DNA from 2 places in the Cryobacterium sp. Hz9 genome. Region 1 is predicted to be linked to the other one. Evidence: predicted binding sites of a transcription regulator. Region 1 holds the regulator's gene; the other holds the start of a gene.
The links. The regulator HrcA, encoded in region 1, represses chaperone genes, less so after heat shock. The targets are predictions, from matches to a motif close to TTNGCACTCGNNNNNNNCGAGTGCNAA.

Region 1 (16,111 bases):
CTTGCCACGGGCGGTCAGGATGGGGGCGCCGAGCTGGGCGGAGGGACTCACGGAGCTGTCAGCGGCGAGCATCCGTGCCGCCGTTGCGACCTCGGTCTCACCGAGGTCATGGCCGGTGCGCAGGGCTAGCTGCAACTCCTCGATCAAGCGGCGCACGGCCTCCACATCGTCGGCGCTGCCGCCGAGGCTGACATCGTTGCCGCGCACGTGCACGTCGACGTTCGGGTAGGCACCCTCGATGGTGCTGAGGTAGCGGTCATCGGGGCCGAGCAGGCGCACCATGGCGACGCCGTCGACGGTGAAGCGCAGCTCGGTGTTGGTGCTGGGTCCAGCGTTGCCGGGTTGAGCGTTGCCGGGTTGAGCGTTGCCGGGTTGAGCGTTGCCGGCTTTAGAGGGCGCCAAGCGAGTCCTCCCCCATCGAGTCGGAAGGTTCCTGGCTGCCCAGTACGTGGGCGTGCACGTGGAACACGGTCTGGCCGGCGGCCGCACCGGTGTTGAAGACGAGGCGGAACTGCCCGTTGGTTCGTTCGACGGCGATGCGCTCGGCTACCGCCACGAGTTCGGCCAGGAGGGCCGGGTTGCCCGCAGCGAGCTCTACGACGTTCTGAAACTGCGGGTCTTTGGTGGTCACGACCACGTGCACCGGCGCTTTGGGGGCGATGTCCAGAAACGCGATGATGTGTTCGGTCTCAGCCACGATCGTCGCCGGAATTTCCCGCGCGATGATGCGGCTGAAAATGGTCGGCTGGCCGCTGGTTGAAGACATGCCTCTATCTTAAGCGGCGCTACCAGCGGCACGCACTACCAACGGCCCAGGGTCGCATTGAGAATTGCGAGGGCGGCCGGTCCGGCGGTCGACGTGCGCAGCACGGTGTCGCCGAGGCGCACTGATCTCGCGCCGGCGCGCTCGAGCAGCAACAGTTCGGCCGGGGAGATTCCACCCTCTGGGCCGACGACGAGCAGAATGTCGCGGTCGTCGGTGGGCGCGGCCACCTCGGTGAGGCGACCGGTCGCGGTCGGGTCGAGCAGCAGCATCCGGGTGGCGGCGGCCAGCACGGCCAGTTGCTTCGTGCTGGCGAGAGGGGCGACGTCGGGCAGCCAGGCCCGAATCGACTGCTTGCTGGCCTCACGCACGATGCTGCTCCAGCGTTCGTGACCCTTGGCGATCTTGGGGCCCTCCCACCGGGTGATGGAGCGCGCGGCAGTCCAGGGGATGACGCCGTCAACGCCGAGTTCGGTGGCGGCCTGAATGGCCAGCTCGTCACGGTCACCCTTGGCGAGGGCCTGCACCAGGCGGATGCGCGGCGTTGCCGCCGCCGCCTCGCTCGCGTCATCGACGCGCACGGTCAACACCGCGGCCTCTGCCGACAGCACCGTACCTTCCAGGAGCAGCCCGGCCCCATTTCCCAGGCGGAGCCGGTCCCCGGGACGAACCCGGCTGACCGTGACCGCGTGGCGCGCCTCGGCACCGTCAACGACCACGACCTGCCCCGGACGACACTCGGCCGTCCGGAGCGTTTCCTGCAGGTAGAAATGGGCCACGTTAGCCGAGGAACCGGTCGCGCAGTTTGGCGAACAGTCCCTGCTGGTACTGGCTCAGGGTGGGCGCGGCGGTCGTATAGCGGGCGGCGAACTGTTCGATCAGGTCGCGTTCCTTATGGTCGAGTTTGCTCGGAGTGACCACGTGAATGCCGATCTTGAGGTCGCCACGACCGCTGCCGCGCAGCTTGGTGATGCCGCGGTCCCTGATCGTGAGGACCTCGGAACTTTGCGCGCCGGGGCGGATCTCCACTTCGATGTCGCCGTCGAGGGCCTTCACGGTGACGCTCGTGCCGAGGATAGCGCTGGTCATGGGCACGTCGAGGGAGCACATCAGGTCGTCGCCGTCGCGGCTGAACACGTCGTGGTGGCGCACCTTCATCTCGAGGTACAGGTCGCCGTTGGGGCCGGCGGCCGGGCCCGCCTCGCCGCTGCCGGGCATCTGCAGCCGCAGGCCGGTGTCTACGCCGGCGGGAATGTCGACCGGAACCGTGCGGCGGGCGCGCACGCGGCCCTGGCCAGAGCAGGTCATGCACGGCGTCGCGATGATGGTGCCGAAGCCGCGGCAGGAACCGCACGGGCTCGACGTCATGACGTTGCCGAGCAGCGAGCGCACGGCGCGCTGGATGCTCCCGGTGCCGTGGCAGATATCACAGGTGACCGGCGAGGTGCCGGGTGCACAGCAGGAGCCCTTGCAGGTGTCGCAGACGATCGCGGTGTCGACCTCAAGGTCGCGGTGCGTGCCGAAGATGACCTCGTCGAGGTCGAGCTCCACCCGGAGCAGTGCGTCCTGGCCGCGTTCGCGGCGTGAGCGCGGGCCGCGGGTGCTACCTCCACCGCCACCGAAGAACGTTTCGAAGATGTCACCGAAATTGCCGAAGTTCTGCTCGGAGAAGCCGCCGTTCTGGCCACCCTGGTCGTACTTCTGGCGCTGTTTGGCGTCGCTCAGCACGTCGTAGGCGTGGGTGATGCTCTTGAACCGTTCCGACGCTTCGGCGCCGGGGTTCACATCGGGGTGCAGTTCGCGAGCCAGGCGGCGGTATGCCTTCTTGATTTCGTCGGTGGTCGCGTCGCGGCCAACGCCGAGCGCTTCGTAGTGGTCAGCCAAAGGTGGCTCTCCTTGAGTTTTTGATGATTCTGGTTCTGATGATTGATCTGATGATGAGGTCTCTACCGCGGAGGCGGCAACAGGTTTAGGTCTCGCCCAGCAGGCGGGAGAAGCGGCAACAGGTTTAGGTCTCGCCCAGCAGGCGGGAGAGGTAGCGGGCGACGGCGCGCACGGCCGCCATGTTGTTGGAATAGTCCATGCGGGTTGGTCCGAGCACGCCGAGCCGGGCCAGGTTGCCGTTGGCGGTGTATCCGCTGGTCAGCACGCTCGCCTCGGGCAGTCCAAACGCCGCGTTCTCGCGGCCGATGCTCACCGAGACGCCGTGCTGGTCGGTTTCCATCTCGCCGAACAGGCGCAGCAGTACTACCTGCTCTTCGATGGCTTCGAGTACCGGGTAGATGCTGCCCGAGAAATCCTCTTCCGTGCGCACCAGGTTCGCAGCTCCGGCCATGACGAGTTTGTCCTGGCGGTTGGCGCCGACCTGTTCGGCGAGGGTACTCATGACCAGGTCGACAATCGGCTGCAGCGCGGGCGAGCCCGGCCAGACGATTGCGGCGAGGGCCACGGATGCCTCGGCCATGCCGAGCCCCACAACCGCCACATTGAGGCGGGCGCGCACCTCGCCGAGCGTCTGCTCATCGAGCGCACGGGGCAGGTCGATCACCCGCTGTTCCACCCCGCCGGAGTCGGTGATCAGCACCGACAGAATGCGTGTCTCGGTCAGCGGCACGAACTCGATGTGGCGCACCTTGGCGCGCGACAGCGACGGGTACTGCACGAGCGCGACCTGATGGGTGAGCTGCGAAAGCAGTCGCACGCTGCGCACGAGCACCTCGTCGAGATCGGCGGAATGGCCGAGAAAAGTTTCGATCGCCTGACGCTGGGCGGGAGTGAGCGGGCGCAGGTCGGCGAGGTGATCGACGAAAACGCGGTATCCCTTGTCGGTGGGAATGCGCCCAGACGAGGTGTGCGGCGCCGCAATCAGCTCTTCCTCTTCGAGCAGGGCCATGTCGTTGCGAATAGTGGCGGCGGAGACGCCGAAGGAGTGCCGGTCGACGATGGATTTGGAGCCGACGGGTTCGCGAGAGGCGACGTAGTCCTGCACGATGACGCGCAACACATCGAGGCCACGGTCGGAAACCATTGCGCCGCCTTCCTGATTCTCCGGTACAGCTATGGTCGAGCGGATGCCGCTCCCCTGGCGCGCCGGTGGGCACGCTCGAACGCAGGTTTGCCGGTGCGTCGTTGGCACTCGCATCCGCTGACTGCCAATACTATCGCGGCCGACTGTGAACGCCCATTGCCAGTATCGCGATGCAAGCGTTTAATTGTCGCTATACGCTCCACCATTTTGAGCGAAAGGCATGATTATGACCGATCCACAGGCGCAAGCACCCGGTGAGCCGAACTACCGTGAGCCGAATGTCGGCCAGCCGGCGAACGGCCAACAGCCAGGGACGGGGCAACCCGCCGGCAGCCCGTACGCCAACCCGGTGGTCGCGGCCCCCCTCTCGGAGGCCGATGACCGACAGTGGGCCTCCCTGGCGCACCTCGGCGGTATTTTGAGCTTTCTGCCGTCCCTGATCATTTGGCTGGTGTTCAAGGATCGCGGGCGCTTCACCAACACCGAAGCAAAAGAGGCGCTCAATTTTCAGATCACCTTGCTGATCGGTTATGTGGCGATCAATGTGATCTCGCTTATTCTCGCGATCGTTACTTTCGGAATCGGCGGGATGTTGGTCAGTCTGTCCTGGCTGCTCTGGGTGGCGGGTGTGATCTTTTCGATCATGGGCTTCCTGAAGGCCAAGGATGGGCAGAACTATCGGTACCCGTTCGCCCTTCGTCTGATCAAGTAGCCAGCACGCAGGTCACTGCAACCCGGGACGATTAGTCTGGAGGTCACTGGCACTGCCGTGCCAGTGACCGGCCGTACACCAGGAGGCCCCCATGTCTGAGCAGAACCCGTACCAGTCAACGTCCGCCACCCCGATGAGCCCCGCCGACGAGAAATTGTGGGCGACACTGATCCACGTCGGCGGCATCATCTTCAGCTTTCTGCCGGCGTTGATCGGCTACCTCGTGCTGCGTGACCGTGGCCCGTTCATTCGCGCGCACACCGCGACCGCGCTGAACTTTCAAATCTCGCTCTACATCTACGCGGCCGTTCTGGTTCCCATCACTATCGTCACGATCGGCTTCGGTGGCATTCTGTACCTACCGTTGGCCATCATCGCTCTCGTATTCATGATTCTGGCGGCCCTGGCCGCCAACCGTGGCCAGGGCTACAGCTACCCGCTGACGATCAAGTTCGTCAGCTGAGCACCGGTCGCCCGAGCACTAGTCACTCAGGCGCCGCACCACGGCGTCGGCCAGCAGCCGTCCGCGCAGGGTCAGTTCGATGGATCCGGCGAGGGCGGCTTTCGCATTGATGAGCTCGTCGGCGATGAGCCCGGCAACCTCGATGCGGCCCGCCGGCGACAGTGACGCCACCGGTATGCCGGTGCGGATGCGGCTCTGCAGCAGAATACGCTCGAGTTCGAGGGTCGGCGCGTCGAGCGTCTCACGGCCGGCCGCCGGCGACAGGCCGCCGAGCATCCGTTCGGCGTACGCGGCCGGATGCTTGACGTTCCACCACCGCACGCCGCCGACATGGCTGTGTGCGCCGGGGCCGACGCCCCACCAATCCTGGCCGGTCCAGTAGGCGAGGTTGTGTCGCGAACGGTGCGCGTCACTCGCGGCCCAGTTGCTGACCTCGTACCAGTGGTACCCGGCGGCGGCGAGGAGTTCGTCGGCCAGCTCGTAGAAATCGGCCTGCTGATCGTCGTCGGTCGGCGCGATCTCGCCGCGGCGAATCTGCCGGGCCAGCTTGGTGCCGTCTTCGACGATGAGCGAATACGCACTCAGGTGGTCGGGGTGCAGGCTGAGGGCCTGCTCGAGGCTCGTGTGCCAGTTTGCGAGGGACTCCCCCGGCGTCCCGTAGATGAGGTCGAGGCTCACGTCGAGCCCGGCGGCGCGGGCCCACTCCACGACGAGCGGTACCCGCTCGGGATCGTGGGTGCGTTCGAGCGTCGCGAGCACGTGCGGCACCGCGGACTGCATGCCGAACGACACCCGGGTGAATCCTCCCGCCGCGAGGGCACCGAGGTAGGCGGCGTCGACCGAGTCGGGATTCGCCTCGGTGGTCACCTCGGCGCCGTCTTGCAAGCCCCACTGCTCTCGCACGGCCCCGAGCATGCGGGTCAGGTCGGTGACCGGCAGCAGCGTCGGAGTGCCGCCCCCGAAGAACACCGTCGACACAGGGCGATCGGGCACGCCCGACGCGGTGAGGATGCGCGCGGCCGCCTCGACCTCGAGCACGGCCTGGCTGGCGTAATCGCTCTGTTTGACGCCGCGCAGCTCGGTTGCGGTATAGGTGTTGAAGTCGCAGTAACCGCAACGCACCCGACAGAACGGGACGTGCAGGTAGACGCCGAAATCGCGTTCGCCAGCGTCAACGGCCGCTGAGGCCGGCAGGAGGCCGTCGTCGGGTGCTGGGTCGCCGACGGGGTGGGGTCCGGCCATGGGAAATGCTCCAGTACGTTGAAAAATTGTTGATCAGTGGCGGATCGCGCCGCTAGTTGATGGCACCAACGGGGTGCAGGGCCCGCAGGTACAGCCTGGTGAACTTGGCCTGCTGAAAGCGCAGTACCGGCCAGGCCAAGCGGTAATACCAGGTGCTGGCCCGTGAGAACGAGCGAATCGTCAGCCAGACCGAGTCATCCTCGCGGTGTTCGACGATGAAGGATTCTTCGCCGCTTTCCGGGTGGCCGGCCATGGTGCCGTAGGCGAATCCGATGCGGGCGACCTCGTCGATCACGTAGACGACGCGTACCGGCGCGGTCACGCGCAGCAGCCAGACCTTCATTTTCAGCGTCGCTGTCATGCCGTTGGCGATATACGGCGTGCCGTCGTCAGCGAAGGTGGCTTCGTTGACCGGATGTTGCTGCTTGACTGCCGGGGTGCCGTCGGATTGAAAGGTGACCGGGGTGTACTGCACGCCGGTACCGTTTTCAAGATCGGTCACCTCCATGCCGCTGCCGCGCTGGATTCCCCACGTCATCAGCAATTTGGTCGCGGCTTCAAACCGTTCGTGGGAACTGCCGAGCTTCACGCTCTGTTCCATCGGCCGGTAGCCCTTGGGCGGATAGCTCATCAGGTCGGGAGCGAGCGTGCCGCCGATGGCGGCATAGCTGACGGCGGCGTCGGTGAAGGTGGATCTGCGCATCCGCTTTACTTCTTGTCTTTCGTCTCGATGTCCCCCGACAGCGCTGCGATGAAGGCCTCCTGTGGCACCTCGACCCGGCCGACCATCTTCATGCGCTTCTTACCTTCTTTCTGCTTCTCGAGCAGCTTACGCTTGCGCGAGATGTCACCGCCGTAGCATTTGGCGAGCACGTCTTTACGCATCGCCGAGATGCTCTCCCTGGCGATGATGTGGGCGCCGATCGCGGCCTGAATGGGCACCTCGAACTGCTGGCGCGGAATCAGTTTGCGCAGGCGCCCGGTCATGAGAGCGCCGTAGGCATAGGCCTTGTCCCGGTGCACGATGGCAGAAAACGCGTCGACCTGTTCGCCCTGCAACAAGATGTCGACCTTGACCAGGTCGGCCTCCTGCTCGCCGGAGGGTTCGTAGTCGAGCGAGGCGTACCCGGCGGTGCGGCCCTTGAGCATGTCGAAGAAGTCGAACACGATCTCGCCTAGCGGCATCGTGTAGCGAATCTCCACGCGGTCTTCGCCGAGGTATTCCATGCCGAGCAGCGTGCCGCGGCGGCTCTGGCAGAGCTCCATGATGACGCCGACGTAGTCTTTCGGCGCGAGGATGGCGGCCTTGACCATGGGTTCGAGGACCTTGGCGATTTTACCGGTGGGGTACTCGCTCGGGTTGGTCACCGTGATGGTGCGCTTGTCGTCGGTGGTGACCTCGTATGGCACGCTCGGCGCGGTCGTGATGAGGTCGATGTTGAACTCGCGTTCGAGGCGTTCGGTGATGATCTCGAGGTGGAGCAGGCCGAGAAAGCCACAGCGAAAGCCGAAACCGAGAGCGACGGAGGTCTCCGGCTCGTACCCGAGACTGGCGTCGGACAGCTTGAGTTTGTCGAGCGCTTCGCGCAGCGCCGGGTAGTCGCTGCCGTCGATGGGGTACAGCCCGGAGAAGACCATGGGCTGCGGTTCGTTGTAGCCGGGCAGCGCGTCGGTCGCCGGGCGCAGGGCGGTCGTGATGGTATCGCCGACCTTGGACTGGCGCACGTCTTTCACGCCGGTGATCAGGTAGCCGACCTCGCCGACCTTGAGCCCCTTGCTTTCGATCGGTTCGGGCGAGATGACGCCGATCTCGAGGATCTCATGGGTTGCCCTGGTCGACATCATCTGGATTTTTTCGTGGGCCTTGAGGTGACCATCGATCATGCGCACGTAGGTGACGACGCCGCGGTAGCTGTCATAGACCGAGTCGAAGATCATGGCGCGGGCCGCGGCATCCGGGTTGCCCTGCGGCGCGGGAATCATCGTGGTGGCGAGGTTGAGCAGTTCCTCCACACCGGCACCGGTCTTGCCGGAGACGCGCAGCACGTCTTCGGGGCGTCCACCGATGAGGCTCGCGAGTTCGCGGGCGTACTTGTCGGGGTCGGCGGCCGGCAGGTCGATCTTATTGAGCACCGGGATGATCGTGAGATCGTTTTCGAGGGCGAGGTAGAGGTTGGCGAGGGTCTGGGCTTCGATGCCCTGGGCCGCGTCGACCAGCAGGATGGCGCCCTCGCAGGCGGCGAGGCTGCGGGAGACCTCGTAGGTGAAGTCGACGTGGCCGGGGGTGTCGATCATGTTCAGCGCGTAGGTGACGCCGTCCATCTCCCACGGCATACGCACGGCCTGGCTCTTGATGGTGATGCCGCGTTCACGCTCGATGTCCATGCGGTCCAGGTACTGGGCGCGCATGGAACGTTCGTCGACGACGCCGGTGATCTGCAGCATCCGGTCGGCGAGCGTCGACTTGCCGTGGTCGATGTGGGCAATGATGCAAAAGTTTCGGATGAACTCGGGGGCCGTGGCGGCCGGTTCCAGCGCGTGAAGGGCTCTCGGTGACATAGTTCGTCCATTATTCCATGCTCGGTGCGGTTACCGGTCTCCGAGAGCTGCGCCGGGCTCGCAGGAAGCTCGGGGACGCGTGCGTGGTGGTATCGCAGGACGGCTGAGCCCGCCGTAGTCCCGCGCCGTCCATGCCCGGCGACTTGCGCAACGGGCGCGTCCAGCCACCTCGCGCGGCGGCTGGCTAGGCTCACGGGCATGAAGATTCCCGAGGCGCGTGTGCCGGTTCTGCTCGTGCACGGGATTCGGGCTTCGGCGACGATGTGGCGTCATCAAGAGCAGACGCTGCGTGCCGCCGGGTACCCGGTGCTCGCAATTGATCTGCCGGGCCACGGGAAACGGATGGGCGAGTCGTTCACGGTACCGGCGGCGCTCGCCGCCATCGATGACGGGGTCGCGCACCTCGGTGGTCGAGTTCTGCTCGTGGGACTCTCGCTCGGCGGTTACTACGCGATGGCGTATGCCGCCCAGCACCCCGATCGGGTGGCCGGACTCGTCGCCGCTGGCTGCAGCGCAGTACCGAAGGGTGTGCTGCTCGAGGGGTACCGCGTGCTTGCCCGGATGATTCACCGACTGCCCGATCGCGGCTTGTGGCTGCACGAAACCATGGCCCGCCGATTACTGCCGCCCGCCGGGGCGCGCGACGTACTCGCGGGCGGCGCCGCGCTCGACGTGATGGATGCCGGATTGCGCGCGACCTCCACGCTGACCCCCCTGGCCAGCCTCGCGGCGTACCCGGGGCCGATCTGGTTGGTCAACGGCGCCCTCGATCACTTTCGGCTGAACGAGAGGCGTTTTCTGGCCGCATGCCGCAACGGGGAGGTCGTCGTGGTTCCGGGTGCGACGCACCTGTCAAGCCTGGCCCAGCCGGAGCGCTTCACGACGATTCTGTTGCGGGTCGCCGGCCAGGTGTCCGCCGCCTGACCACAGCATCCGATGCGGTGTCCATTTTCGGGTCGGAAGCCTGCGACTATCGGCCTCTGGGCATCCGCGACCCGGGCGGGGCCGGTTTCGGGATGAAGGCACTTGCTGGTAGCGTTAGTGGTTGGCTTGCGTGTCGGGTCCCACCCCGCACGATTTTCGCCGCAGAAGCGCCCTCTACCGCTGAGCGGCTGTCCGTACCAGAATCTAACGAAAGCGTAAAAAACGTGGCAAATATCAAGTCGCAGATCAAGCGAATTGGCACCAACAAGAAGGCCCAGGAGCGCAACAAGGCTGTCAAGAGCGAGTTCAAGTCCGCAATCCGCGCGACTCGTACCGCAATTGCCGCTGGCGACAAGGACAAGGCCGTCGTCGGTCTCGCCTTTGCGTCCAAGAAGCTCGACAAGGCCGTCAGCAAGGGTGTCATCCACCAGAACCAGGCTGCGAACAAGAAGTCGGCCATCGCGAAGGCCGTTTCCGCCCTCGTCTGATCGACACTCGCTGCACCCGACGGGTGTGATCGCATCGGCTCGAGAGCGCGGATGCTGCTCCCTCGTTGCACAGAAACCCTCGCCCTCCCGGCGGGGGTTTTCTTGTTTGGCGGTAACCCGAGTTCATAGCCGCGCATGGCTCGCCCTGAACCGATCCACCATCAGGTCACGGCGGCCGGCTCTCTCTGACCTTCTGGAACGCGCTACTGGACCTTCCGGAACGCGCTACTCTTCGCCGCGGCGGGCGATGACGCCGATCAGGCGCTCAAGCGCGAAGACCGGGTCGCGGCCGGCACCCTTCACCGCCGCATCCGTTTCGGCGAGCACCAGGATGCAGCGGGCGAGACCTTCGTCGCTCCAGCCGCGGAGGTCTTTTTGCGCGCGTTCAACCTGCCAGGGGGCCAGTCCGAATTGGGCGCCGAGCTGGGCGGAGCCACCGCGGGCCCCGAATACCTTCGCCATGGTGCGAATCTTCATCGCGAAGGCCGCGACGATCGGCACCGGGTCGGCGCCGGAGGTGAGCGCGTGCCGGAGGGTGATGAGCGCCTCGCCGTTGCGGCCGGCGATGGCCCAATCGGCGACCTTGAACGCGTTGGTCTCGACCCGGCCGCCGTAGTAGCGGTCGACCGTGGTCTCGGTGACCTCGCTCGTTGCATCCGCGATGAGTTGTTGGCAGGCGGCGGAGAGTTCGGCGAGGTCGTCGGAGAACGCGGCGACGAGCTGACGCAGGGCACTCGCCGTGACGCGTTTGCCGGCCACCTTGAACTCGTTGGCGGCAAATTCGTACTTCTCGGTGTCTTTTTTGAGTTCGGTGCAGACGATTTCGATGCCGCCGCCGAGTCCGCTGCGGATCGTGTCGAGTAGTTTCTTGCCGCGCACCCCCCCGCCGTGCCGCAGCACGACGTAGGTGTCCTCGGCCGGGTTTTCGAGGTAATCGAGCGCCTCGGCCAGAAAGGTATCGCTGCATTTCTCGACGTTGCTGACGCGAATCAGGCGGGGCTCGCCGAACAGGGAGGGGCTCGCGAGGGTGAGCAGTTCACCGGGCGCATAGCTGTCGGCCTGCACGTCGCTGATTTCGAGGCTGGGATCTTCGAGCTTGAGAAAATCGCGCAGCTGACGAATGGCGCGTTCGGCGAGGAACGTTTCGGTGCCGGAGACGAGCACGATCGGCGCCGGGCGCACCTGATGCCAGCCAAGCTGGGGAATAACGGTGCCCTTGGCCGTGCGGGCGGGGGAAGCCTTACCGGCCCGGGAACCGGTCGTGGCGGGTCGTGCGGCCAAAGCGCTCTCCTTGGGTCTCGTGCGGGGGTAAATCAAGCCTAACCCGCACCGCTGACTCGCCCGGCGGCTTACGGTACATCGGTCTGCTGCGGGGTTGGGCTCGTTGGCGGACCGCGGTCGGTGACTTTCTCGGTCCAGAGCACGAGCGTGCCGTTGGTTCCGGGTGCGACCACGGCCAAACCCTCGAGGTCCGTTCGCACCGACATCGTGCCCAGAGACGCGAGAATACGGAGCAGCTTGTCGGTCGGGTGACCGTAGGTGTTCGTCACCCCGACCGAGATCAGCCCCACCCGCGCCCGCAGCTCCGCGTACAGTTCCGGGCTCTGGTCGGCCGAACCGTGGTGCGCAACCTTCACGACGTCGACCCGGCCGGGCGGTGACACCCGGCGCAGGGTGTCCTGCGCCTCTTGCCCGAGATCGCCGAGAAAAATCGAGCGGATGCCCCGCCCGTCGAACATGATCGTGACACTTCCCGGGTTGCCCACCTGCATCGTCGTCGCGCCGCGAATGGGCCAGAGAATTTTCCAGCGCAGCCCGCCGAGCGTACCGGCATCACCACGCGCGGCTTGGCGAACCGTGGCACCGCTCGCGGCGAGGCGCTCGTGCAGGCGTTCGTCCTCGGCGTTCTCTGGCACCCCGACCAGCGCGGTGTCGACCCGCCCGATGACGGCATCGACCCCGCCGATGTGGTCGAGGTCGTAGTGGGTGAGCAGGAGCAGGTTGATGTGGGTGATGCCGAGCGTGGCGAGGCAGGTGGCGAGTAGCTTCGGGTCGGGTCCGACGTCGACGAGTCCATACTGATCACCGTCCCGCACGACGACGGCGTCGCCCTGGCCGATATCGCAGGTGGCGATCTGCCAGTCGGGCGGAAAGGACACGACGCGCCCGATTCCCGTGCCGATGAGCGACCCGGCGTACCCGCCCAGACCGACGAGTAGTACGGCCAGTGCCGCCGCTGGCCAGCGGGCCGGCCGGGCGGCCGGCCCGCGCAGCACGACCACGAGCCCCAGCATCGTGACAGCCACGAGCAGCAGCACTCCCGGCGGACCGCCCGGCCAGGGCAGCCGGGTGCCGGGCAACGTCGACACTCCCTGGGCCACGGCGGCAATCCACGCAGACGGCAGCCAGGCCACGGCGAGCAGTCCTGCAGCAACGCCCGGCAGGACCGGCAGGGTCAGGCAGGCGACCAGCCCGACCACCGTCGCCATCGGCGCGGCGGGACCGGCGAGTATGTTGGCTGGAACCCCGTAGAGCGGCAGGCTCGGGTTCATCAGGATCAGCACCGGCTGGCAGGCCAGTTGGGCGGCCAGGGGAATGGCGATGATCGCCGCGAGGGCCGTCGGCATCCATTGGGCCAGCACACGAGCCAGCGGGCCGGCGAGCACGAGGAGCCCGGCCGTCGCGAGCACCGAGAGGGCGAAACCATAGTTGCGGGCCAACCAGGGATCGCTCACCAACAGGCCGATCACGACAGCGAGCAGGGTAGGTATACCCCGACCGGGTCGGCCGACGCCGATCGATACCAGGGTGAGCGTGGCCATGACCGCCGAGCGCAGCACGCTCGGCTCCGGCGTGACCAGAACGGTGAAGCCGAGTAGTGTCACGAGCGAGAACAGGATGCGCCAGGCCCGGAGCAGTCGAAGATAGCCGCCGAGCAGCATGATCGAGGCGATGACGATAGCGCAATTGGCCCCGGACACCGCCGTCAGATGGCTGAGCGAACTGGTTTTCATCGCGCTGTCGAGGGCGGGGCTGACCGCGCTCGTGTCACCGATGGCCAGTCCGGGTAGCAGGTCGCCCCCGTCGCCGGCGAGACTCGTCGCCGCTGTCTTGAAGCGTGCCCGCAGTTCGTTGGCCCACTGCAGCCACCACGGTGGCGCGGCGAGGCTACGCGCTGATTCAGTGGCGAACAGCAGGGCGACCGCGGCGTCTCCGGGCTGGGTCGTGCGCAGCGTGCCGCGCAGCTGCAGGCTCGACCCGATCTCTGGTTCGTGTCGGCCCCTGGCAGCTTCGGCGAACACCACGACCGGACTCGAGACGTGCGCCGTCTCGCCACGGCTGGCGATCTGGGTGAGGGTGGCCCGATAGCGCACCCGCCCAGAGGCTCCACTACCGATGAAGGCCTTCGCCGCGACGGGAACCGACCAGACGGTGACGGTGGCCGTGACCGTGGCGTGTGATTCTGCTGCGGCACGCACTTCTGGCGGCAGGCGCACCGGCGCCCAGACTCCGACGGCGGTCGCCACGAGCGCCGCGCCGGCGCAGCAGAGCATCAGGCTGCCGCCCATTTTCTGCCAGCTGCGAAATCGCGGCGGCGCAGGCGACGTCACGCACCGGGGAATCCGGCTGGCGACAAGCAGGGCGGCACACCCGCCGGCCAACAGCCAGAGCGTCATGGCAACGACCCCGGCTTCCGCGGGAGCGCCGATCAGCAGGCCCGCCGTCAACCACACGGCGAGCACCGGAAGCGCCAGCCGCAGGTCGAGGCTCATACCGTAATGAGGTCTTCGAGGCCCGCAAACGTTTTGTCGCCGATCCCGGCAACATCACGCAGTCCATCAACACTGCTGAACCGGCCATTCAACGTGCGATAGTCGATGATGCGCTGGGCCATGGTCGGGCCGATGCGCGGCAGGGAATCCAGATCGGCCACCGTGGCCGTGTTGAGGTTCACCTTGGCCGCTGGCGCGCTCACTCCCCCGGAGCCGGTGGCCGCTGCGGGGATCCCTGGCGGGATCTCGCCCTGGCGCGGAACATAGAACTGCTCGCCATCCGTCACGATGCGCGCCAGGTTCACCCCGGCGGGATCAGCCTCGGCCGTCAAACCGCCGGCGGCGGCAATCGCATCCATGACCCGCGCACCGTCGCGCAGCTGAAAAAGCCCGGGCCGAGCAACCGCACCGAGAACGTGCACGAACATCATGGCGCCAGCGTCTGCACCGGGCCTCCCCTCGGGCGCAGCACTCGCACCGGCATCAAAAGGCTTTAGAGTGGCGCTCTCGAACGCACCGCCCGAGGGGACCGACACCGATCCGGACCCGACCGTGCGCTGCCCGGCCTGCTGCCCGATGGCCGACACGACCACGGCAACGACGAGGGCGAGCAGCAGTAACACGACCGCCGCACCAACACCGACCCGCAAGCGAGGGCGAGCCCGGGCGGCGGGAGCGAGTCGCTCCAGGTCGAGGGGAAAACGGTCGGGCTGCATGCTCGCAGGCTAGGCCGCGCGGAGCATCCGCTTGTCGTTGGCTGAACCATCTGTGCGCCGTGAGCCGGCAGACGACCTGTGGAGGAAGGCCCCGACCGTTCCCTCAGGGAAGAGACCGGGGCCCGTCTTGCGTGGGTCGTCAGGCTCGCGTGACAAACGAGACGAGCTTGGGCACGCGCACGATCACCTTGATGATCTCGCGGTCACCGATGGAACGGATCACCGCAGCCGCCTCCCGCGCCATCTTCTCGAGGTCTTCACCGGAGATTTTCGGTGAGACCTCGAGCAGGGTACGCATTTTTCCATCCACCTGCACGACCGCGGTGACGGACTCCTGCACGAGCAGGGTCTGCTCGGCCTTGCGCCACGGCACGAGAGCGATGCAGGGCTCATAGCCGAGGTGCTCCCACATGTCTTCGGCGGCATAGGGCGCGAACAGGTTCAGCGCCATGGCGGTGACCTCGGCCGCTTCGCGCACGGCGGCATCCGCGGGGCCTGCACCGGTGTCGATGACCTTACGGGTGGCGTTGACCAGCTCCATCAGGCGCGCGACGACGACGTTGAACTTGAACGATTCGACCAGGCCGGGCGCATCGGCGAGGAACCGGTGGGTGACGCGACGCAGGGTCACGTCGCCGCTCTTCCACTCCACGTCGGGTGCGCTCGTGACGTCGCGGGCAACGCGCCAGGCGCGGGCCAGGAACTTGGCCGAGCCGACCGGGGAGACGTCAGCCCAGTCGATGTCATCTTCCGGCGGGCCGGCGAACGCCATCGTGAGGCGCACAGCGTCGACGCCGTGGGTCTCGACCTCCTCGGTGAAGTAGACAAGGTTGCCCTTGCTTTTGCTCATCTTGGTGCCGTCGAGAATGACCATGCCCTGGTTGAGCAGCGCGGTGAACGGTTCGGTGAAGCTCACATAGCCCTCGTCGAACAGGAACTTGGTGATGAAACGTGCGTACAGCAAATGCAGGATGGCGTGCTCGACACCTCCGACGTACTGGTCGACGGGAGCCCACTTTTCGGCTTCCTTCGGATCGAAGGCCCTGGTGTCATCTTTCGGGTTCAGGAACCGCAGGAAGTACCACGAACTGTCCACGAAGGTGTCCAGGGTGTCTGCGTCGCGTCTGGCCGGAGTGCCGTCGATCGGGTTCGGCACGTTGACCCAGTCTGCGGCACCGCCCAGCGGGGAGGTTCCCCTGGGCTTCAGATCGAGGCCCGCTGCGGGCGGAAGCAAGACCGGCAGCTGGTCTTCCGGCACCGGAATCTCGGCGCCATCGGCACCGTGGATGATCGGGATCGGAGCACCCCAGTAACGCTGCCGGGAGACCAGCCAGTCCCGCAGGCGATAGTTCTTCGCGGCGCGGCCGAGCCCGTCGGCGGCGAGTTGTTCGATGATGCGCTTGATGGCGGTGATCTTGCTCAGGCCATTGAGCGGGCCGGAAT
Region 2 (16,111 bases), on a different contig from region 1:
TGCCCGCGTTGAGCGCGATCTGCTTGAGCGGAGCATCGATGGCGACGCGCACGATGTTCGCGCCCGTTGCCTCGTCGCCGACGAGGTCAAGGACTGCCTTGCTCTCGAATGCGGTCTTGCCGGCCTGGATGAGCGCAACGCCACCACCGGCGACGATGCCCTCTTCGACGGCAGCCTTAGCGTTACGCACGGCGTCTTCGATGCGGTGCTTGCGCTCCTTGAGCTCAACCTCCGTAGCGGCTCCGGCCTTGATGACAGCGACGCCGCCAGCAAGCTTGGCGAGGCGCTCCTGGAGCTTCTCGCGGTCGTAGTCGCTGTCGGTGTTCTCGATCTCGGCACGGATCTGCGAGACGCGACCCGCGATGGCTTCGACGTCGCCGGCACCCTCAACGATCGTGGTCTCGTCCTTGGTGATGACGACCTTGCGGGCGTTACCAAGCAGGTCGAGCGTGACGTTTTCGAGCTTGAGGCCGACCTCTTCCGAGATGACCTGTCCACCGGTGAGGATGGCGATGTCCTGCAGCTGAGCCTTGCGACGGTCTCCGAAGCCCGGGGCCTTGACGGCGACGGACTTGAAGATGCCACGGATCTTGTTCACGACGAGCGTGGCCAGGGCCTCACCGTCGACGTCTTCCGCAATGATGAGGAGCTGCTTGCCGGTCTGGATGACCTTGTCCACGATGGGGAGCAGGTCCTTGATGTTGGAGACCTTGGAGTTGACGATCAGGATGTAGGGGTCTTCGAAGACCGCTTCCTGACGGTCGGGGTCCGTGACGAAGTACGCCGACAGGAAGCCCTTGTCGAAGCGCATACCTTCGGTGAGCTCGAGCTCGGTTCCGAAGGTGTTCGACTCCTCAACGGTGACGACACCTTCCTTGCCGACCTTGTCGATGGCCTCGGCGATGATCGCGCCGATTTCGGTGTCTCCGGCGGAGATGGACGCGGTAGCGGCGATCTCTTCCTTGGTTTCGATCTCCTTGGCGCTGGCGATGAGCTCGGCGATGACAGCTGCCGTGGCCTTCTCGATGCCGCGCTTGAGGCTGATCGGGTCGGCGCCGGCTGCGACGTTGCGCAGGCCTTCGCGAACCAGAGCCTGGGCGAGGACGGTTGCGGTGGTCGTGCCGTCGCCGGCTACGTCATCCGTCTTCTTGGCGACCTCTTTGACGAGTTCCGCACCGATCTTCTCGTACGGGTCGTCGAGCTCGATCTCCTTGGCGATGGACACACCGTCATTGGTGATCGTGGGGGCGCCCCACTTCTTCTCCAGAACGACGTTGCGGCCGCGCGGGCCGAGGGTGACCTTGACGGTGTCGGCGAGAATGTTCAGGCCGCGTTCAAGCCCACGACGGGCCTCTTCATTGAATGCAATGATTTTTGCCATATGTGTAACTCGTCCCTCCCGGACGTTCTAAACGATGATGGGATTAGCACTCAGATGACGAGAGTGCTAAATCGATTCTGGCACTCTGGGGTCGAGAGTGCAAGCGAGCATCCGGGGTGGCGCGCGGCTGGCTTCAGCCGGTCAGGGAACGAGGTCGGCCGAGCCGGTGCCGTTGGGCACGAGCTGAAACCAGGTATTGCCCGGTGCCAGCCGAATTGTCACTCCGTGGCCGTCGACGAGGCGGATCGGTGCGGTCTGGAGGTTTTTGCTCCAGGTAGCCGCGAGCGTTTTTCCGCCGGTCGATATCGACGCCTCACCCGAGGCGATGAGCTCCGTTTTGGGGATGCCCTGATCGACCGTGACGTTCACGCGCAGCACAACCACGTTGGTGGCTTTGAGCTGGGCGCCGTCGACGCTGAGGTCGGGTGCGCCGTCCTGGGCGCGCAGGTAGGCGCCGGTGGCGGCACTCCAGGTCCAGCTGCGGGCACTCGAGTGCGAAAACCGGGTGTTGATCACCGAAATCGGGGTGCCGTCTACGACAGCGGATGCACCGTCGAGTGTGGCCGCGTAGGCGTACTGCTGCACGGGCGGGGCGACGGTCGCGTTGCGGTTGGCGAATTCTGCGGCGGCAAGGATGACGTTGTGCGGGGCCGCGGTGGCCGTCGAACGGGAGAACAGGCCGGTCGTGTCGTAGTCGAAGATGGCGCTGATCTGACCGGTTGCGTCCATGGCGTCGACGAACCGTTGCTGCCCGCCCGAAAAGGCCACGAGGCCCCCGAACGGCGCGATGATGTCGGGGTCCATCGGGCGGATCGATCGTACCGGGCCGACCTCGTCGGGGATGCTGGACTGCCAGAGCGCGACGTACCGGGTGATGCCGCCCTCGACTAATTCTTCGAACACGAGGTCGGTGCGATCGATCCCAACCTGTGGCCGAGCGGCGCTGTGGTTGTCGATTTTGACGGCGAGCGCGGAGCGCGCTGAGGTCCCGGCCGGAACACTGAGTCCGGTCAAGGGCGCCATCTCTGCGGTGGCCGGAGCTGAGTTGCTCGATGTCCACACGCCGGCCGTTGGCGTGGTGGACGGCGTCGCGCTACTTCCCGTGCATCCGCTCAACAGCATTGCCGGCACGAGGAATACGAGAAGACCAACGGGACGGCCCAGCCGGGCGAAGCATGCCGTATTTTTTGAAATCACCGTTACACACTAATGCCGCCCGTTGCAGCGGGCGGCGTCAGCGCGGGGGACAGACCCCGAACGTAGGGTTTGTCAGGCCGGTCGAACCGATTCGGCCTGCGGGCCCTTTGCTCCGGCACCAACCTCAAAGACGACCTGCTGGCCTTCTTCGAGAACCTTGTATCCGCTCATGTCGATGGCGGAGTAGTGAACGAAAACGTCTTGGCCTCCCCCGTCGACAGTGATGAAGCCGAAACCCTTTTCAGCGTTAAACCATTTAACGGTTCCGTTCGCCATGTGTTACTCCTTGCTCAATTTCGACGGCAACCGCCCATTGGCTGTTCCGGGCCCTGCCGCAGAGACTGCGTTCATTCTGTGCGAGCAGCAAATCCCCGAGAGCAAGTCTTCTGTTGCAAGTTACCTACTGGTGCAAGTTATCTTGGGCGAGCGTCCTTGATCCGGGCGGGTATTGCCCGAACAAAATGTGTGACCAAAACCAGACATTACTGAAATCGCGGTGAAAAGACAGGGGCTTGACGGATCAGATTTTGACCACTACGTCTGCAGATTCGAGTCAGGGTCAGCTCGCGGGGAACACGTAGTCGTTGCCAACGACGACGGTCAGGGCCGCGCCCGAATCGACGAAGCTGGTTGAGACGACGATCTTCGCGCCCGGCAGCGAGGCGGCGATGCCGCGGGCAGCGCCTTCCTGGCTCGCGTCGGTGTAGTAGATCACGCTGGTCGGTTCGGTGTCGGTATCGGCATTGCCGGTGGCGCTGACGGCCCAGCCGGCGGCAGTGAGGGTGTCACTGACGGATGCTGCGACACCATTGATCGCGGATCCGTTCAGCACGTTCACGGTCAGCGCCGGATCGACGGTCGCTTCGGCGGTGGGAATGACGGTCTCGGTGGGGGGCGGGGTCGAACCAGATGACGCCAGCCCGGGAATGTCGGAAAAGTTAAGGCGATTATTGATGGCGAAAATGCCGGCGACGCCCACCGCGATCAGCAGAACGGTGGCGCCGAGCGCCCACCAGAACGCGATCCAGCCGCGGCCCTTCCTGCCGGGGGCACGGTGGGCCCCCACGCGGTCGAGGGCATGCGTGTGTGTGTCGAAACGGTCTTTCGCAAATTTTCGCGCCATGGTGGTTGAATCCTTGTTGGGGCTGCCGGACCGGAATCGAGCTAAGCCGGTTTGCGGGCTGAAAGCGGTAAGTGCCTAGTCCTGTGCGGGCATGGACCGTCTGGCGCGTGCTTCGGATCGCACGGAACGCATGCGCTGCAGCCGGTTGACCAGCATCGGGTCAAAGGCAAGGGCCAGCGGTGAATCGACCAGTGCCCCCAACAGTTGATAGTACCGGGCAGCCGAGAGGCCGAAGGTGGCGCGGATCGCCTCTTCCTTCGCACCGACGTGCCGCCACCATTGCCGTTCAAAGGCGAGCACGGCTTGATCACGCTCGCTCAATTGCGCCGGGGCGGTGGCGCTGGGGGCAGCGGCGGGTGTTCGCTCACTCATTGGTGTATCACTCCCCAGACAGGTTTTACGGCTTATCCGCCAGGTTCATCCTATTTGGGAGCGGCTGCATGTTGCCCCGGCACGCCCGGCACGCCGCAGCCGAGGACTGCGTGGCGGTCGCACGGTGTGGAGTGAGCGCCGTGCAAACGCTACGAAACGGCCGCTGTCGAAATGCACGCGGGGCCGCACGAGTTTAGGCTGGGTAGATATCATCCGTATCCGCGCGGCTGGAATGAAAGGACGTCCACCATGGACTACGCAATCAAGAAGTCGAACAGCGAGTGGCGCTCCGAACTGGGCGACGAAAAATTTGCTGTGCTGCGCGAGGCCGGCACTGAGCGCCCCGGAACGGGCAAGCTGCTCGACGAGAGAAGGGCTGGCGTGTACACCTGCGGCGCCTGCAACGCGGAGCTGTTCCAGAGTGGCACCAAGTTTGATTCCGACTGTGGCTGGCCGAGCTTCTACGAGTCCGTGCGGCCCGAAGCGGTCGAACTTCTCGAAGATCGCTCGCTCGGCAGCGTGCGCACCGAGGTGCGTTGCGCGAACTGCGGCTCGCACCTGGGCCACGTTTTTCCCGACGGATTCGGCACCCCGACCGGCGATCGCTACTGCATGAACTCGATCTCGCTCAATTTCACGCCCGCCGAGTAAAGCGGTGAGCCAGCCTCCCCCAACAACGGATGTTGCCACCTCTTTGGTCTTCCAGGCCGTCAATTGCCGGCGCAGCTACTCCAAAGTGACGGCGCTGGCACCTACTCGGGCCGAGCTGCTACCCCTGGTGGCGGCCGCGGCGCGGGTGGCCGATCATGGCGCACTACGGCCATGGCGCCTGATCGAATTGCGCGGCTACGCGCGGGAGCGGCTGGGAGCAGCGTTTGTGGCGGCATCCGCTTGTGACGGTACTGAGGCCATCAAACTGGCCGGCAAGCCGCTGCGAGCGCCGCTGCTGATTGCCGTCGTCGCGTCGCGGCGGGTGAGCGACAAAGTTGCCCACTGGGAACAGGATGCCGCCGCTGCGGGCGTCGCGCACCTGCTCACGCTGCTCCTCGACGACGCCGGCTGGGGTGCGATGTGGCGCACCGGGTCCCTCGTGCGCACCAAAGCCGTGCGCACGCTGCACGCCCTCGCCGACGATGAAGAGCTGCTCGGGTGGCTGTATGTCGGCGGCATTCCGGCGGACTGCAAGCCTGGTGTGCGGCTGTCGATCGATCCCGGGGAGTTTCTCGGGGTTCTGTAGGCTGGCGCGGGTCTTACGGGCGGGCGTGGCCGGGGTGGCGCCAGCGCACCGCGGCGATGACGACGGCCACAAGGGCGAGCGCGGTGCCGCCAATGGTCGTCAAGCCGAGTGGATGCCCCGGCGTTGGGGCGAGCAGATCCAGCGCGAGGGCGCAGACCAGCTGGCCCGCCACGATGCACAAGCCGAGCATGAGCACCCCCGTGGTGCGCACGACGAGCGCGGCCCCGGCGATGAAGATACAGCCAATGAGACCGCCGGTATAGAGCCACGGGTTGCCGGGCAGGTCGAGCGCGAAACCGACCAGCAGGCCCTGCACGAGCGCGGCGAGCACGAGGGCGATGGTCCCGGTGAGAAAGTTCAGAAAGGTCGCCGTCAGCGCGCTCTGCGCGGTGACCCGCACCTGGCCGTTGACGGCCTGCTGCCAGCCCTGGCCGATGCCGGCGATCAGCGGCAGCCCGAGCAACCAGAGCGCATCGCTGCCGCGCAGTTCGCCGCTCACGGTGACGGCGACGGCAATCAGGGCGAGCAGCGCACCGACGATTTTGGATGCGTGCAGCGGCCGGCGCCCGCCCGGGCCGATACCGAAGCGGTCCATCAGCACGCCGCTCACGGTCTGGCCGGCCACAACCGCGACGGTGAACAGGGCGATGCCCAGCGGCGCGGCGACGAGGCCCTGCGACAGCACGAACAGTGCGCCGGCCAGTCCGCCGGACAGGTGCCACCAGGACAGGTGTTTCGCCGAGACAGCGCGCGCGACGAGCTGAAGGCCGCGGCGTCCACGGCGGAACACGATCAGGCCGAGGCTGAGAATGATCAGGCCGGAGCCGAAGGAGATGACGGCGGCGGTGAATCCGTTGCCGATTTGATGCCCGAGTTCGCCGTTCACCCGTGATTGCACGGCGTACAGCGCGCCGATCAACACCGAGACGATGAGGGCCAGCCAGACCGGGGCCGCGGATGCCGCGAGCGCGGCCGACGCATCCGTGCGGGTGCGTGCTCGGGGCTGGGTCACGTGGTAATACTACGAGACAGCCGTGCTCGGCGCGTCGACAGGGGTTGCTGGCGGGCTCCCCGGGCTACGGTATGTACAGCCCGGGCTTGTGCTGGGCTGCTGGGGCTTTGGCGAGGGCGCAGTTCTCTCGTGCGCCGGGCAGGCCAGCCTGCGCCCAGCCCACTCGGGGTAGTCGCCAGGGCGCGGCCGCTACGCGGCGCGCATTTCGATTTCGCCGGGGGCGGCTCCCTCTCTGCCGAAGACGAGGCGACGATTGGCGATCTTGTCGGTGAAGAAACGGTCGTGGCTGACGACCACGACGGCGCCCGGGAAGTGCACGAGTGCGCGTTCCATCACCTGGGTGCTCGACATGTCGAGGTGATTGGTCGGTTCGTCGAGCAACAGCACCGAGGCGCCGGAGAGCAGGCACTGGGCCATGGCGACGCGGGCGCGCTGGCCGCCTGACAGGTTGCCGATCTTCTGTTTCAGGTCGGCCTCGCTGAACTGGAACATGGTCAAAAAGCGGTTGACCGATTTCTTGGTCGCGGTGAGGGCGAGGCTGCCGGGCATGGCGTTGACGGCGTGACTCACGGTGTCGCTCTCGTCGAGTTCGGCGAGGATCTGGTTGTACGAGACGACGCCGGCGCCACTGGCCCAGGCTACGTCGCCGTGGTCGGCCGTCTCCTCGCCCGTGAGCACGCGCAGCAGGGTGGTTTTGCCGCTGCCGTTACTGCCGAGCACGACGATGCGGTTGCCACGCCGAACCTCAAAGCTGAGGTTCGCGAACAACACCTTGTCGCCGTAGCTCTTGGCGAGGCCGTCGACCCGGCAGAGCACATCCTTCACGTGCAGGTTTCCGTAGATCTCGGTGATGATCTGGTCGACCGGGCGCGGCGTCCGCGACTTCTTGATGTGCGCGAGCTGGTTGCCGAGCTGGCGGCTCTCGGCTTTGGCGGCCTCGCGGCGGTCGGCGATGCCCTCGGCTTCGAAGGCGAGCAGCTCGGATTCGTGCACAAACTGCGCCTCGAGGGTCTTGAGCCGAAACTGCTTCTGCACGATGTATTCACCGAAGTTGCCGGGATATTCGTGCAGGTGAAAGTTCTCAACCTCGATGATGCGGGTGACGACGGCGTCGAGAAACTTGCGGTCGTGCGAGACGACGATGGCAGCGCCCTTGAAGCTCTTGAACCAGGCTTCGAGCCACTCGACGCCGGCCACGTCGAGATAGTTGGTGGGCTCGTCGAGCAGCAGCACGTCGGGGGCCTCGAGCACGATCTTGGCCAGGGCTGCACGGTTGCGCCAACCGCCGGAAAGCTCATCGATGGCACAGACTCGGTGTGCCTCGTTGAATCCGAGGGTGGTCAGGGCGGTGTCGATGTGGCGTTTGTAATCCCAACCGTCGAGCCGGTCCATCTCTTCGAATAGCTCGCCCTGGCGACTGATCAGCCGGTCCAGCTCGACGCTGGCCGAGGAATCGAGGGCAATCGCCGCGTCGATTGCGGCGAGTTCGGCCTCGACTGCCTTCACGGCCACGAACAGCGCGTCGAGTACCTCGGTAATGGTCAGCTCGCCATTGAGCTCGGAGAACTGGGAGAAGTAGCCGACGGTGATTCCCTCGTCGAGGGTGACCTCACCGGTGTCGGGCGAGACCTGATCGAGGATGAGTTTGAGAATGGTGGACTTGCCGGAGCCGTTCTTGCCGATCAGACCGACGCGGTCGCCGGGTTCGAGACGAAAGAACGCTTCGCGCAGAATCTGTGTGTTCTCCAAGCGAATACTGACGTCGTTCAGCCGGATCAGGCTCATGCGTGTGCGTCCTCTCATTGCGCGCCCCCGCGCGTGAGCGGGCAGCCGCTCGTACAATCCCAGCCTTCAGTCTACGTCTCGGACCCGCTGGGCAGCCCGCGCCCGTTTTCGATGGTGGTTAGACGGCACGTGTTCGGAACCGGCCCACGTGTGCAGCGAACACCCGCGCATCAAGCGGATGCCAGGACGCGGGCAGAGAGAAACCCCCTGGATTCCGTTCGGGAGCAGGGGGTCGTGGGGCCGGCCACGGGACTTGAACCCGTAACCCCCACTTTACAAGAGTGGTGCGCTACCAATTGCGCCAGGCCGGCATGAGGCACGCGGGCCTCAGGAGACCATCCTAAATCATTTCCAAGCCCTCGCCGCCACCGGCGCCGGCGGCGCGGATGCGCGCGGCACGAGGCGGCGCATCCGCTTCAGCGAGCTACCGGTGCCAGCTACGGGGCCGGCGTCGCGGGGGTGGGCCTCGGCGTCGACGTCGACGTGGAGTAGGTCTCGCCGAGGGCCTGCTGCACGAAGGACGCGAACTCCTTCGGGTCGTCGAACGAGCCGGTGTACGGTTTGCCATTGACCAGGATGGTGGGCGTTCCGATGATGGACTCAATCGAGGAGTTGGGGATCGGGCCGGCAGTCGAGCGGTCGGTGGCTGCCTCGACCCACGACTCGTACGTGCCGTCGTCGATGCAGGAGTTGATGCTGGACAGCGCTTCGCTCACGCCGGAATCCGTAACGACATTCTTGAGCTCGTCGTTGCTGCGGCCGGGCGAGGTCTCCTTCGGCTGATCAACGAACAGGGCGGAGCTGAAGGCAAAGAAATCGTCGGGCGAATAGTTGGCAACGCAGGCCGACGCGTTCGCAGCCCGCAGGGAGTACTTGGTGCCGGCGGACTTGTTCGCAAGAATGGCGATCGGGTGGATTTCAACAGTCGCCGCACCGGAGTCAACCCACTGGGCGATCTGCTCGGTGTTGGCGTCTTCGAAGTCGGCGCAGAGCGGACACAGGTAGTCGACGTACAGGCGGATGTTCGCGACGGCACCGGTGGGATCAGCTTCGGACGGCCGCGGATTGGCGTCGGGCTGCAGCGCGGGCGTTCGGGCGGTGACCAAACCCTCGCCGATGAGCGCACCGTCACTGGCCATATTTTTGGGGCCGGGACCGGCCGGTTTGATCGAGTTCACAATAACAAGGGCGACCAGAACGACAATGGCGACGGCAGCGATTGCCATGCCGCCCTGCAGAAAGACCTTGTTGCGGCGGTCCTTCTTCTTTTGGCTGACTCGAAGCTCCTTGGCCTTCACCCGGGCGGCGTCGCGCCGGCGGCTCCTGGAAGGGCTACTGTCGCTGGGTCCGCCAATAGGCATAAAAAATCGCTTTCGAGAAGTGGAGGCGCGCATGAACGCGCCCATGAAATAGTAGATGCCCTGACTGTGAAACGACCAAACGGGGGGCACGCTGACGACCAAGCCGGGCACCCGTCGTGTAATAATAGGGCGGTCGGGTACTGACTCCGGTCGGCAAACGACGCATAAATCCTATTCACAACGGATCGTCCGGCACGTTCCTGCCGGTGAAGGAGTAATCATGGCTTCAGTGACCTTTGACAAGGCAACCCGGCTCTACCCGGGTTCCACCCGACCGGCTGTTGACCAGCTCGACCTTCAGGTCGCCGATGGCGAATTCCTGGTTTTGGTCGGCCCGTCCGGCTGCGGAAAGTCCACCTCCCTGCGGATGCTTGCCGGCCTCGAAGAGGTCAACGACGGCAATATTCTCATCGGTGAGCGCAATGTGACCGACGTGCCGCCGAAGGACCGCGACATCGCCATGGTCTTTCAGAACTACGCGCTGTACCCGCACATGACCGTCGCCGAGAACATGGGCTTCGCGCTCAAGATCGCCGGCATCAACAAGGACGAGCGTGCCGCCCGCGTGCTCGAAGCAGCCAAGCTGCTCGACCTGGAGCCGTACCTCAGCCGCAAGCCGAAGGCGCTCTCCGGTGGTCAGCGTCAGCGCGTTGCCATGGGCCGCGCGATCGTGCGCCAGCCGCAGGTGTTCTTGATGGATGAGCCGCTCTCGAACCTCGACGCCAAGCTGCGCGTGCAGACGCGTACGCAGATCGCTTCGCTGCAGCGCCGCCTCGGCGTCACGACCGTCTACGTGACCCACGACCAGACCGAGGCGCTCACCATGGGTGACCGGATTGCGGTGCTGAAGGATGGCATCCTGCAGCAGGTCGGTTCGCCCCGGGACCTGTACGCGAAGCCGCAGAACGTGTTCGTGGCCGGCTTCATCGGCAGCCCCGCGATGAACCTGTTCCTCGCGGACACCGTTGACGGCGGCATCAAGTTCGGCACCGCGACCGTGCCCGTGCAGCGCGAGACACTCGCCAGCTCAACCGGCAAGAAGGTCACCGTGGGAATCCGTCCGGAGGACATCCAGATGTCGTCCACCGCCGGCGACGGCCTGCAGATCGAGGTCGACCTGGTCGAAGAACTCGGCGCCGACGGCTACCTCTACGGTCACTCCACGATCGAGGGCAAGCGCACCGACATCGTCGCTCGCGTCGACGGCCGCTCACACCCGAACGCCGGCGAGACCGTCTACCTCACGGCCACGCCGAATCACCTGCACGTGTTCGACGCCGAAACCGGCCTGCGCCTCGGCGGCGCCGTCACCGACTAATCGGTTTTCTGAACGGCTGGAGGGATTCGCTTCCTCCAGCCGTTTTCTCGTCAGTTAGGGTCAAATTATGAGCGGTTCCCTCAACATCATCGCGGCCACGGCCGACCCGGCCCTACTCGACCTGCCGTGGCAGTTGCCCCTCGATGCCTGGCCGAACGAGAACATCGCCTCGCTGCCCAAGGGCATCTCCCGCCACCTCGTGCGGTTCGCGCACCTGAGCGGGCGGGTGGTCGCCATCAAGGAGACCACGAGCGAGATGGCCTCGCGCGAATACGACATGCTCCGCACCCTGGCCAACCTCGAAATTCCCTGCGTCGAGCCGGTCGCCGTGATCACGAACAGAACGGATGCCGAGCTCGATCCGCTCAATTCGGTTCTGGTCACCCGTCACCTGAAGTTCTCCCTCCCCTACCGCGCCCTGTATTCGCATGCCCTGCGCCCGGACACGGCCACCCGGCTGGTCGACGCTCTCGCTGTGCTCCTGGTGCGGCTGCATATGATTGGGTTCTTCTGGGGCGACGTCTCACTCTCGAACACGCTGTTCCGGCGCGACGCCGGCGCGTTCGCCGCCTATCTCGTCGATGCCGAAACCGGGCAGTTGTACTCCGGCGGGCTCTCGAACGGGCAGCGCGAGAACGACCTCGAGATTGCCCGGGTCAACATCGCCGGCGAACTCATGGACCTTGAAGCCGGCGGCCGCGTTGCCGACGAGCTCGACCCGATTCGGGTCAGTAACGGTATCGTCGCCGCCTACCGCCTGCTCTGGAAGGAACTCACCGGCTCGGAATCGTTCTCGAACTCGGAGCGTTGGCGCATCACGCAACGGGTGGAACGTCTCAACGACCTCGGCTTCGATATCGAGGAACTCGCGATCAAGACCGACAGCGCTGGCAGCAAGGTGCACATTCAGCCGAAGGTCGTCGATGCCGGGCATCATCAGCGTCGGCTGCTGCGCATGACCGGGCTCGACGCCGAAGAGAACCAGGCACGCCGGCTGCTGAACGACCTCGACTCCTACCGCGCGGCCTACGGCGACCCCGGTGCCGACGAGGAGATGGTGGCGCACGAGTGGCTCGTGCGGGTGTTCGAGCCGGTGGTGCGGGCAATTCCCGAAGATCTACGAGGCAAGCTCGAGCGGGCACAGGTGTTTCACCAGCTGCTCGATCACCGCTGGTTTATGGCGCAGAACCAGTCGCGGGACATTCCGCTCGCCGAAGCCGTGACGAGCTATGTGCAGGACGTGCTGCGGCACCGCCGCGACGAGGCGACCGTGATCGATCCGCTTACCGGCGCCATCACGCTGCCAATTCGCACGCAGCTAAACGACGACACCGGCGCGGACCCCGACGATGCCGACGACTGGATGCTCAAGGTTTAGCCCCCGTCGGGCACGGCGGTGCTTCGCGGCCCAAACCCGGCCGCTACCGGCACCGGGCCGATACCGGCACCGGGCGGCCGCTGAGCGAAACGTTAGAGCTTCGCGGCCTGCTTCGCAAGCTTGATTTGGGCACGGAGACGGGCTACCTCGTAGAGCGTGACACCGGCGGCGATTCCGGCATTGAGCGACTCGGTGGCGGCGCTGATTGGAATCGAGACGATCGCGTCGCAGGTCTCGGTCACGAGGCGGGACAGGCCCTTGCCCTCGCTGCCGACGACGATCACGATCGGGCGCTCGGCGAAGCCGGTGCCGAGGTCGGGCAGCGACACGTCGCCGTCGCCGTCTAGACCGAGCACGAACACACCCTGCGCCTTGAGCGCCTTGAGCGTCTGGGTGAGGTTGCTCGCCATGGCGACGGGCGTGCGGGCCGCGGCGCCGGCGCTGGTCTTCCAGGCCGAGGCGGTCACGCCGACGGAACGACGCTGCGGCACGATGATTCCGTGGCCGCCGAATGCAGCGGTCGAACGGATGATCGCGCCCAGGTTGCGGGGGTCGGTGATGCCGTCGAGGGCCACGAACAACGGCTTGTGGCCACGGCTGATGGTGAGCTCGAGCAGCTCCATCGGGTGCGCGTACTCGTAGGAGGGCACCTTGAGCGCGAGTCCCTGGTGCACGGCGTCGCGGCCGGCGAGGCGGTCCAGTTCGGGGCGCATGACCTCGAGAATCGGGATGTTGCGGCTCGTCGCCATCAACAGCACCTCTTTGACCCGCTCATCCATTTCGATGCGTGCCGCGATATAGAGGGTCAGCGCGGGGATCTTCGCGCGCAGCGCCTCCAGCACCGAGTTACGGCCGGTGACAATTTCGTGCTCGTCGATCTGCTTGGCCCGACGCGTCGAGGATCCGCCGCCCCCGGTGTTGCCGGTGCCGCGCTGGGGCGCACCCTGCGAGGCGCCGCGGGCGCCACCACGAGCTGCTCCGGCGGGGCCGCCGCGGGCGCCACCACGGTTGCTGGTCGCATCCGCTGCCGGGCGAGAGTTGAAGCCGCCGGCCGCGGTGAAACGATCGGCGGCCGCCTTGCGCTTGCCGGCGGGGTGGTACGGACGGTCTTCGGCCTTGGGCGTGGGCTTCTTGCCCTCGAGTGCCTGACGGCCCTGGCCGCCAGAGCCGACCTGGGCTCCACGGCTGCCCTTACGCACCGATCCGGTGCGCGATTTGCGGTCTAAGTTCTTCATCAGTCAAAGCTCCAATGGGCACCCGACGGGGTGTCTTCGATGGTAATTCCGGCGGCGACGAGTTCGTCCCGGATTCGGTCTGCGGCCGCATAGTCGCGGTTTTCCCTGGCAAGGTTGCGGTCGCCGAGCAGCCGCTCGACCAACGCACTCAGGGCCACCATGGCCGGTTCGTCCGTCGCCACGGCCCAGCCGGGCGACAAAGGATTGATTCCCAGCACTTCGCTCATCGCCAGTACTGCACTGCGAGCGGATGCTGCCGCGTGCAGGTCTTCGGCATCCAGCGCGGCGTTACCGGCGCGCACGGTGTCGTGAAGCACGCCGAGGGCCTGCGGAACGGCCAGGTCGTCGTCCATGGCCGCGGCGAAATCATCCGGCACGATCTCGACCCCGCTCCCGGCGAACCGGGTGCCAGCGAGCCGGCGGTCGGCACGGTCGAGAAAACTTTCGACGCGTTCCAAGGCCGCTTCGGCCTCGGCCAACGACCCGTCGTTGTAGTCGATGGTCGATCGATAGTGGGCGGCACCGAGAAAATAGCGCACGACGATGGCGCGGGCCTGGTCGAGCAGTTCGACCGCGAAGACCGAGTTGCCGAGCGACTTGGACATCTTCTGCCCGTTCACGTTGACCAGGCCGTTGTGCACCCAGTAGTTCGCGAAATCATTGCCGGCCGCGTTCGACTGGGCGAGCTCGTTCTCGTGGTGCGGAAAGCGCAGGTCGAGGCCGCCGCCGTGAATGTCGAAGTGGTCGCCGAGGTAGCGCGCGGCCATGGCCGAGCACTCGATGTGCCAGCCGGGGCGGCCCTGGCCCCACGGCGAGGCCCAGGCGGCCGAGGTCGGTTCTCCGGCCTTGTAGCCCTTCCACAGGGCGAAGTCGCGCACGTCACGCTTGGCGCGCGGGGAGGCATCCGTTGCCGCCTCCATATTGCCGCGCGCCTGATGGGTGAGGGCACCGTAGGCCCCCCAGCTCGCGCTGTCGAAGTAGACGTCCCCGGACTGGTCGGGGGCGGCGTAGGCGTGGCCACGCTCGATCAGCGTGCCGATGAGGGTCTGCATCTCGGTGATACTCGCGGTCGCGCGCGGCTCGTAGGTGGGGGCGAGAATGCCGAGGCGCTGATAGCCCGCGGTGAACTCGAGCTCGAAGCGGTAGGCGAGGGCCCACCACTGCTCATTCGAGCCCTGCGCGTTGATCAAAATTTTGTCGTCGATGTCGGTGACGTTGCGCACGAAGGTGACGTTCATGCCGCGGTAGCTGAGCCAGCGGCGCAGCTGGTCGTAGACCAGAGCGCTGCGCAGGTGGCCGATGTGCGGGCTGGACTGCACGGTGGGTCCGCACACGTACATCGAAACCTGACCCGCTTCGAGGGGGACAAAGTCACGCAAGGCCTGCGCCTTCGAATCGTACAATTGCATGGTCACGCCTCCCAGTTTAGGTCAGGGGTCAGACCCGGCTCGGGCGTGCGTGCAGGCGCGGGCGGCTGAACCGCGGGAGGGGCGGGGTAGAGCAGTGCTGTCGCCGTCGCTGCCACCCCCTCGCCGCGGCCGGTGAAGCCGAGCGCGTCCGTCGTGGTTGCGGAAATATTGACCGGAGCCGAGAGGATGCCGGCGAGTCGCGTTTCGGCTTCGCCCCGACGCGGGGTGAAGCGGGGGCGGTTGCCGATGATCTGCACCGAGACATTGCCAACGAGGTAGCCGGCGGCGGCCACGAGGCGCACGGTTTCGGTGAGGAAGACGTCACCGTGTGCACCGCTGAACCGGGGGTCGGCCGTGCCGAAGATGCTACCGATATCGCCGAGGCCGGCAGCGCCGAGCAACGCGTCGCAGATGGCGTGGGCTGCGACATCGCCATCGCTGTGTCCGCTGAGGCCTCGCTCCCCCGGCCAGTACAGGCCAGCCAGCCACAGTTCGGTCCTACTGTCTGAGGCGAAGGCGTGCACGTCGAGGCCCGTGCCGATGCGCGGAAGGAGCGCGGCTGGCGCGGCAGCTGGCCCATCACTGGCAGGCGCGTCGGTGCCGGGGCCGACCGAGGCGTCCGCGGAATGAGTGGTGGTCGCAGCTGCGTGCAGGATGACCTCAGCACGTTCGAGATCTTCGGGGGTCGTGATCTTGAAGGCGAGCGGGTGGCCGGGAATAACGTTCACCGGAAGTCCGGCGTCGGCGACGAGGGCGGCATCGTCGGTAAGGGCTTCGAACCGGCCGTTCTGCAGGGTCCAGGCGCGGGCGTCCGCGAGCATTGCGCGGGGAAAGCCCTGCGGAGTCTGCCCGGCGGACAGCTCGGAACGGTCGACTGTGCCGAGAATGGCGCCGGAGTCTGCGACCCGCTTGATGGTGTCGACCACCGGCAGCCCCGGGATGATGCCGTGCCCGGTGGAGCGCACCGCGTCGACGACGTCGTCACAGAGCGCGGCGGGCGTGAGGGCGCGCGCGGCGTCGTGAACGAGCACGATGTCGACGCTCGGCAGCAGTGCGTCCATGCCCAGCTCTACCGAGTCCTGGCGGGTGCGCCCGCCAGCGACGATGGTGACCGTGCGCGAAGGCACCGGGCTGCTGGTGGGAGCGGCACCGGTCGACTCGGTGCTGGACGCGGCAGCGGCCAGCACGTCGTGCCGACGAGCAGCCTGGGCGGCGATGACACGGGCGTCCGATACCCGGTCACCGGGGGCGACCACAATGATCTGTACGAGTTCACGCATACCGAAAATGGTGTCCAGGGCGT

Region 2: groL (chaperonin GroEL) is a predicted target of HrcA. The motif match lies at 1,425-1,451, and genes of this name have one in related genera.

Annotation. Positions count from the first base shown of each region.
Region 1 is NZ_SOFC01000021.1:117,414-133,524, forward strand. Features, by position in the region: gene E3N85_RS10330 (PhoH family protein) at 1-282, opposite strand, end outside; gene E3N85_RS10335 (HIT domain-containing protein) at 389-766, opposite strand; gene E3N85_RS10340 (16S rRNA (uracil(1498)-N(3))-methyltransferase) at 802-1,542, opposite strand; gene dnaJ (molecular chaperone DnaJ) at 1,544-2,647, opposite strand; gene hrcA (heat-inducible transcriptional repressor HrcA) at 2,772-3,791, opposite strand; gene E3N85_RS10355 (DUF4870 domain-containing protein) at 4,018-4,503, shown strand; gene E3N85_RS10360 (DUF4870 domain-containing protein) at 4,595-4,966, shown strand; gene hemW (radical SAM family heme chaperone HemW) at 4,985-6,208, opposite strand; gene E3N85_RS10370 (DUF1990 family protein) at 6,261-6,911, opposite strand; gene lepA (translation elongation factor 4) at 6,917-8,767, opposite strand; gene E3N85_RS10380 (alpha/beta fold hydrolase) at 8,966-9,691, shown strand; gene rpsT (30S ribosomal protein S20) at 9,916-10,179, shown strand; gene holA (DNA polymerase III subunit delta) at 10,405-11,460, opposite strand; gene E3N85_RS10395 (ComEC/Rec2 family competence protein) at 11,529-13,952, opposite strand; gene E3N85_RS10400 (helix-hairpin-helix domain-containing protein) at 13,949-14,668, opposite strand; gene leuS (leucine--tRNA ligase) at 14,808-16,111, opposite strand, start outside.
Region 2 is NZ_SOFC01000014.1:69,358-85,468, forward strand. Features, by position in the region: gene groL (chaperonin GroEL) at 1-1,381, opposite strand, end outside; gene E3N85_RS07140 (DUF3048 domain-containing protein) at 1,523-2,578, opposite strand; gene E3N85_RS07145 (cold-shock protein) at 2,651-2,854, opposite strand; gene E3N85_RS07150 (LytR C-terminal domain-containing protein) at 3,138-3,701, opposite strand; gene E3N85_RS07155 (DUF3263 domain-containing protein) at 3,777-4,073, opposite strand; gene msrB (peptide-methionine (R)-S-oxide reductase MsrB) at 4,323-4,724, shown strand; gene E3N85_RS07165 (nitroreductase family protein) at 4,729-5,310, shown strand; gene E3N85_RS07170 (DMT family transporter) at 5,324-6,322, opposite strand; gene E3N85_RS07175 (ABC-F family ATP-binding cassette domain-containing protein) at 6,512-8,107, opposite strand; tRNA gene E3N85_RS07180 (tRNA-Thr) at 8,343-8,418, opposite strand; gene E3N85_RS07185 (thioredoxin domain-containing protein) at 8,545-9,468, opposite strand; gene E3N85_RS07190 (ABC transporter ATP-binding protein) at 9,689-10,786, shown strand; gene E3N85_RS07195 (DUF4032 domain-containing protein) at 10,854-12,164, shown strand; gene rlmB (23S rRNA (guanosine(2251)-2'-O)-methyltransferase RlmB) at 12,257-13,399, opposite strand; gene cysS (cysteine--tRNA ligase) at 13,399-14,814, opposite strand; gene ispD (2-C-methyl-D-erythritol 4-phosphate cytidylyltransferase) at 14,811-16,111, opposite strand, start outside.